2 regions of the Neobacillus sp. NPDC093127 genome follow, and region 2 is predicted to be linked to the other one. Evidence: riboswitches for the same ligand, from Rfam matches in the RefSeq annotation. Region 2 holds a riboswitch; the other holds the start of a gene.

Region 1 (3,416 bases), on a different contig from region 2:
ATATCTATTAAAAGGGATTGCCGCAGCTCTCATGTACGATTTTCAAGGGGATGAAGAAGCAGTCCAAGTTCAGGCGGCCATCAATGAACACGGATTAAAAGCAGCAATTGAGAAGCTGACACAACTCGACGGAACTTCCTCTTTAGTCAAAGGGATTATTGAGCAATACCATCAATTATAGGGACAAGGGGCTAGGCGCCTTGTCCCTATTTTATTTTGAATGCAACGGCAATTGGAGAAAACTGAAAAGATTAGTATAATGGAATTGTTTACTTAAGGATAAATTTAGAGTGATTTTTACTTAACGAAAGGGTTTTTCCCATTTGGGACAAGAAGCCTGTCCCTAGTCCCATAAAAAAATTTTTTATGAGGTGATGTATGAAAAAGCAATGGAACCTAATAGTTGTCCTACTTTTGATCTTAATTATTGCGGTTTTCTCAGTTATTAATGTTGAACCTGTAACGGTTAATTACTTATTTGGAAAAGCGGAATGGCCATTGATCCTCGTCATCATTGGGTCAGTCCTATTGGGAGCATTATTAGCTGGTTTAATTGGTATGATGAAAATTTATCAACTTCAAAGGACTTTGAAAAAGTCTGCAGTAAAAACAGATGACCAATAACTCCTAACTCAAAATCATTCCCTCATTGCATTAAAGCAATGGGGGAATGATTTTTTTCATTTATTTAGAATCTCTATAAGAGGCCTTATTCTATGAAAAATGTCGAGCGGGTTTCGACATTATCTTTATCAATTTCCCGGGAAAAAGCCAAACGGCAGAAGGAGTTAGTCATGATTCAATCAAACGTTTAGTTAATACGGAAATAGAGGAATTCCTGTCGAAACGTGTATTATGAGTGGCAGAAACTTATTTTTCGCCACGGATTGCGGTTAAAGAAATAAGAAGAATCCTATTTTCGACGATATATTTACTGCTTTTTAGGTGTAAACCCTCTATTTATAAGCACTAGGTCCGATTTCAATCAAACGATTGATTAATTTTAATAAAACCAATCAATCGTTTGATTGAAAATGCAGTATTCCTTGAAATACTGGGATTCTCATCAAAAAACTACTAAGAGATTTGTTGAAATATAGAGGGTGTCATTAGGGGGTGTCAGGCACCGCTCATGGACATTTGTACGCCCACGGTGGACAGTTGGTTTGACTTTTTACTTCCATAATTACAGCAGTTATAATCATATTACGAATTCCGCTAATTATAAGGTTAATCATTTAGTGTGAATTTTAATTCTAACAGTGCTATAATATGTGATAAATATGAATAGTCCTTCGGGGTCGGGTGAAAGTCCCAATCGACGGTGATGAAGAAATTCTAAGCCCGTGAGCCTTTTTTAAAGGCAGGATTTGGTGTGAATCCAAAGCCGACAGTATAGTCTGGATGGGAGAAGGACGGATGAGCAGGCTTTATTTCCTTATGAAGAAAAACACACTTCAAAAGGTTTATTTGGCGATGCTTACAACAAGAAAACTCCTAACCACCCCGTAGAGATAATCTATGGGGTTTTATATTTTATAAAACCAAAACAAAATTTCATATGCAATGTCCTTCGGGGTCGGGTGAAAGTCCCAATCGACGGTGATGAAGAAATTCTAAGCCCGTGAGCCTTTTCATAAAGGCAGGATTTGGTGTGAATCCAAAGCCGACAGTATAGTCTGGATGGGAGAAGGATGTATGAGCAATGGTATTAAGCTTTTGAAGAAAAAATAACCTTCAGTAGGCTTATTTAGTGCTGCCATTATTACATACTCTCCTCCTAAACTCCTTAGTGACTTATTCTAAGGGGTTTTATTTTTGTGAAAAACCGTGATTGGAGGGGGATCAAGATGACGGATGAGTTTTATATGGATTTTGCCTTGAAATTAGCGCAAGCTGCTGAAGGACAAACTACACCGAATCCTGTTGTGGGTGCTGTGATAGTGAAAGATGGAGAAATTATTGGATTCGGTGCTCATTTGAAGGCAGGTTGCCCGCATGCAGAGGTCCATGCACTACAAATGGCAGGAAATCGGGCAAAAGGAAGTACTGTTTATGTGACGCTCGAACCATGCAGTCATTACGGGAAAACACCACCATGTGCGATGGCTCTGATAGAATTCGGTGTGCATCGTGTGGTCATTGCCTCAATGGATCCCAATCCGTTAGTCGCAGGCAAAGGCATTGCCCTTATGAGAGACGCTGGGATTGAAGTGAAAACAGGTGTTTTGAAAGAGCGGGCTGATGCGTTAAATGAGGCATTCTTTCATTTTATTCAACAAAATAAACCTTTTGTGACATTGAAACAGGCCATTACGCTGGACGGTAATATATCGGCACAAACTGGTTTTTGTGAACAAATTACTGGCAGCGAAGTACAACAAGATGTACACAATGATAGAGAGAAATATGATGCGATTTTAGTCGGGATTGGGACCGTTTTAGCGGATAATCCAAGTCTAACCAATCGGCTTGGCAAGACGAAAAAACAACCGATTCGAATCATTTTAGATACGCATTTAACGATGCCGTACGATAAAAAGGTCATCACGGATGGGCAGTCGCCAACATGGATTTTTACCGGGTCGGAAGCAGCGCCTGAGAAGATGGCTAGTTTTCAACAGCCCCATGTAGAAATCATACAACTTTCACAGCCAACCATCGACATTACCGAGTTGCTAACGGAGCTTGGAAAACGTCAGGTGATGAAACTATATGTAGAAGGCGGCAAAACCGTCAATGCAAGCTTTTTGAAATCAAGGTATGTAAACCAACTGATAACCTATGTTGCCCCGAAAATTGTCGGCGGGAATCAGGCAGTACCCATGTTTGCAGATTTAGATGTCCGGCAAATGACAGACGCTTTCGAATTGAAATTTCAACATGTAGAAATGATTGGCGAGGATCTGAAAATAACGTCGGTACTGAAATGAGGTTAATTTATGTTTACAGGAATTGTAGAAGATTTAGGTAAGGTCAAAGCGATGAAAAGCGGGTCTCATAGCATGCAGTTAACGTTAGAATCCCAAAAAATTGTAGAAGACATTCATTTGGGCGACAGTATCGCCGTAAATGGCGTCTGCTTAACTGTCACCTCCTTTTCAACCAACGCGTTTACGGTTGATGTCATGCCGGAAACGGTGAAGGCAACCAATATCCAGTCATTGCAAATTGGCCATGTGGTCAACTTGGAACGGGCGATGCCGGCAAATGGCCGATTTGGCGGTCACTTCGTTTCGGGGCATGTGGATGGAACGGGCGTCATTTTACGAAAAAGGAAGGTTGAAAATGCGGTATATGTTGATATTGGCATCAGTGAAGAACTGAGTAAATATTGCGTACTAAAAGGTTCAATTGCAATTGATGGAATCAGTTTAACGATTTTCGATGTGCAACCGACGAAGCTGACCGTTTCG
Region 2 (3,416 bases):
AGCTAAACAATTCGGCTTGGAAAAAGTAGTTGTCAAGGATTCACGATTAACACATCTTGGACCATTTGATTTAACAAAGGAGACCAAGGTGCCAGTAGCTCCAAACCTCCGTGATATTCATTAGAATTTTAAAATCAACCGAGATAGGTTGATTTTTTTTTGCATAAAATTGAAGAGTACTCCAAATTATAACAAGTATGCTCTAGTCCTGCTCCTCAAATCCATATGTTCTAAACCTGAATAAACCAACATATGGTGTGGGAGTGGGGACAAGTTATAAGGAGGAAAATGAAAAATGCGTGACTACATAAAAAGGTTTTTGATTGCCATCATTATGGCACTTTGTATCAGTTTATTGTTCTTAGGCGGCAAACATTCGGAGGCTGCGGGTAGGCTCGAGACAAAAGAAATGAAGGATCGCTGGATTTGGCCGGCAGACGGTGTAATATCGGATACATTTGGAACGAGGCAGGGAAAACATAAAGGAATCGATATAGCCGGGAAAATCGATACTCCGGTGCTGGCTGTTGACGGTGGAGAAGTAGTGAAAGCCTATTATTCTAATACATACGGGAATGTGGTATTTATTAAACATCCAAGTCATTTGGTAACCGTTTATGCCCACTTAAATAAACGGACTGTAATACCTGGCCAAACGGTAAAAAAAGGTGAAGTCATCGGGAAAATGGGGAGAACCGGAGTAGCCACCGGAACCCATCTCCATTTTGAGACCCATCAAATGGAATGGAGATATGATAAGAGATATGCAATGGATCCGGAAAGTCTTCTTGGAAAAGCGGACGTCGGCGAAGCTGTACAGGGTGGAATTGCAAGCATTGTTGAAAACGTTTTAGCGGCAAGTTCCAACTTCCATCCGGAAGTTGAGGGCAAATCACAATCAAGTATTTCATCAAAGGCTGCCACCTACATCGTCAAACAAGGCGATACCTTGTACTCCATTGCAAAAAAACAAAAGATTACCATAACGAAAATAAAAGAAATAAACCACCTTACTTCTGATCTTATTAGACCGACACAAGTATTGGTTATTCAATGATTTATCAGATGACCCGTGGACAAATATGTCCACGGGTTTTGTCGCGGAATTGTTGAAAAACAAGCCAAAAAGAGAAACCTGAAATCTTTCGCTTAACAAAATGACGTTTCTCCAGTATAATAAACATGTAATTTAATATCGATCTATCTTCGGGGCAGGGTGAAATTCCCGATCGGCGGTATTGAGTAGCTAATACTCTAAGCCCGCGAGCCTTTTTTGGCAGGATTTGGTGAGATTCCAAAGCCGACAGTATAGTCTGGATGGGAGAAGATGGAGGTTCTGCAGACGTTCAAAAAATATTTATTGGTGAACGTTTATTAAGCATGCCTTCGTAAATCTCCCTCAAGAATAAATCTTGAGGGTATTTTTTTTACAAGGGTATCTGAATTGCTGAACCTCTCTTCCTTAAGCGATGGATCAAAAAAGGAGAGAGGAAAATGAAGAACACAAAGAACACAAAGGTAAAAACGATGGTGACAATAGGAATGCTTAGCAGTATCGCCTATCTTTTAATGCTATTAAATTTTCCATTGCCGCCATTCCAAGGTTTCTTATTAATCGATTTCAGCGATATCCCCGCATTGATTGCAACGTTACTCTTTGGACCGATTGCAGGAATATTAGTTGAGTTTTTCAAAAATGTTCTAAATTATATTGCGGCCGGGAGTCAAACAGGGATTCCAGTAGGCCATATTGCTAATTTTCTGGCGGGTATTCTGTTTATCTTACCGACATATTATGTATACAATAAAATAAAGACGAGGAAGGGCATGACACTTGCGTTAATACTTGGCACGACCACAATGGCGGTTATGATGAGTGTATTAAATTATCTGTTTATACTCCCAGCCTATACGGCCCTCTTAGATTTTCCTGACATGCGTAACTATGTGGTACCTGGAATCCTGCCGTTCAATATCATAAAAGGAGTTATCATGTCTTTCGTCTTTATGTTGCTGTTCACCCGGATGCAGGCGTGGATTAATAAATTTTCAACTATAAAAAGTGCATAGTAAATGAAAGGCATTCAGGATTCCTCCTGTTTGCCTTTTTTTTAATAAAAATGCTGTGTTAAAAGTGAATGTTGATTTCCGTTCCAGGCGCTTCGCGTTCCGCGGGGCGGGCGGTGAGCCTCCTCGGCGCTAAAGCGCCTGCGGGGTCTCACCTGTCCCGCTGCTCCCGCAGGAGTCTCGCGCCTGTAACGAAGATCAACATAGTTATCAATATCAACAATATTCTTTAACACAGCCAATAAAAAAACCCCCTCCTAAAAAGGCGGGGGCTAGTAGCTTAATAATACATTCTTAACAAAATATTATTCGAATTTAGTTGGATTGCCATCAAATGATTCGTCAGCAACTTTGATTGAATCAGTTGGGCAGCCTTCAAAAGCATCCATCATATCATCGATTAACACATCTGGAATTTCAACGATACCTTCATTATCGTCAAGAGTTACAAATGCAATGCCTTCATCATCATAATCATAAATATCTGGTGCTGCAGCGCCACATGCCCCACAAGCGATGCAAGTTTCCTTGTCCACAATTGTATACTTTGCCATGAAAAAAAACCTCCCAGTAATATAACAAAATTATTCTTCCTCGGTTTCCATTGTGAAAATGGAAACGCATTACTCATATCTATTGTAAAACTGTATGAGCAACTTTTCAATAGAAAAATGCTTTTAAATACTATTGTTTGTTTAATTGAATTTAATAAACTTCCACAATTTCGGACAACAAGAATCATCATTTCATGGTAGAATAAAATAAGAAAAAAAGGACATTTTGTCGAGATTATTCGAAAAAAGTGTGGGAGGAGGAGCTTGGGTGGCGAAATTAGCATCAATAATTCTGTACTGTTTAACACAATTAAACGGAGAAAGGACGATATATTCCATCTTTCACCTTTTGAACGGAAAAAAATCATCTCAAACCATCCAAGATGCCCACTTATTTTCTTTGAAAAACTTTTTTGGAGTATACGAATCCCTATCAAGAGAATCCTTCGAAGACATAATTCAATGGGTGCAAGAAAGCGGGTGGATCTATAATGATGGTGAGCAGCGATTCCTTCTTACGCCCGCTGGCAAGTCTTTTTTAGGAAGCCATCCAATACCCGAATATTTAAATGGCTGGGAGTATCACCCACTCACAACGCTGTTTTGGGAAAGGCTGAGTTTATTTATTCAGGTCACTTCGAATCTTGTTTTCCAAGAAACAAGATACATACCTATCCAAAAAAATAAGCAGGTTCATCAATGGCTGAAATCTGTATTAAAAGAAATAAAAGTACCAAGGAAGGAAATTGGGACAATTGTTTATTCCGAGCTCGTCGAATGCCTTGATAACACCAA

The links. Region 2 has a riboswitch for FMN ahead of ACIQCO_RS14215 (ECF transporter S component). Riboswitches for the same ligand answer to the same signal wherever they lie in the genome.
Region 1: linked by a shared signal. The riboswitch ahead of ribD (bifunctional diaminohydroxyphosphoribosylaminopyrimidine deaminase/5-amino-6-(5-phosphoribosylamino)uracil reductase RibD) and the one ahead of ACIQCO_RS14215 (ECF transporter S component) in region 2 are both predicted to bind FMN.

Annotation. Positions count from the first base shown of each region.
Region 1 covers NZ_JBIVOP010000015.1:85,316-88,731, reverse strand. Annotated here, with positions in the region: gene ACIQCO_RS19620 (mannitol-1-phosphate 5-dehydrogenase) at 1-181, shown strand, start outside; gene ACIQCO_RS19615 (LapA family protein) at 379-624, shown strand; FMN riboswitch at 1,288-1,420, shown strand; FMN riboswitch at 1,566-1,699, shown strand; gene ribD (bifunctional diaminohydroxyphosphoribosylaminopyrimidine deaminase/5-amino-6-(5-phosphoribosylamino)uracil reductase RibD) at 1,851-2,933, shown strand; gene ribE (riboflavin synthase) at 2,943-3,416, shown strand, end outside.
Region 2 covers NZ_JBIVOP010000009.1:110,769-114,184, forward strand. Annotated here, with positions in the region: gene ACIQCO_RS14205 (negative regulator of sigma-X activity) at 1-124, shown strand, start outside; gene ACIQCO_RS14210 (peptidoglycan DD-metalloendopeptidase family protein) at 296-1,057, shown strand; FMN riboswitch at 1,199-1,333, shown strand; gene ACIQCO_RS14215 (ECF transporter S component) at 1,495-2,070, shown strand; gene ACIQCO_RS14220 (ferredoxin) at 2,373-2,621, opposite strand; gene ACIQCO_RS14225 (YpbB family protein) at 2,890-3,416, shown strand, end outside.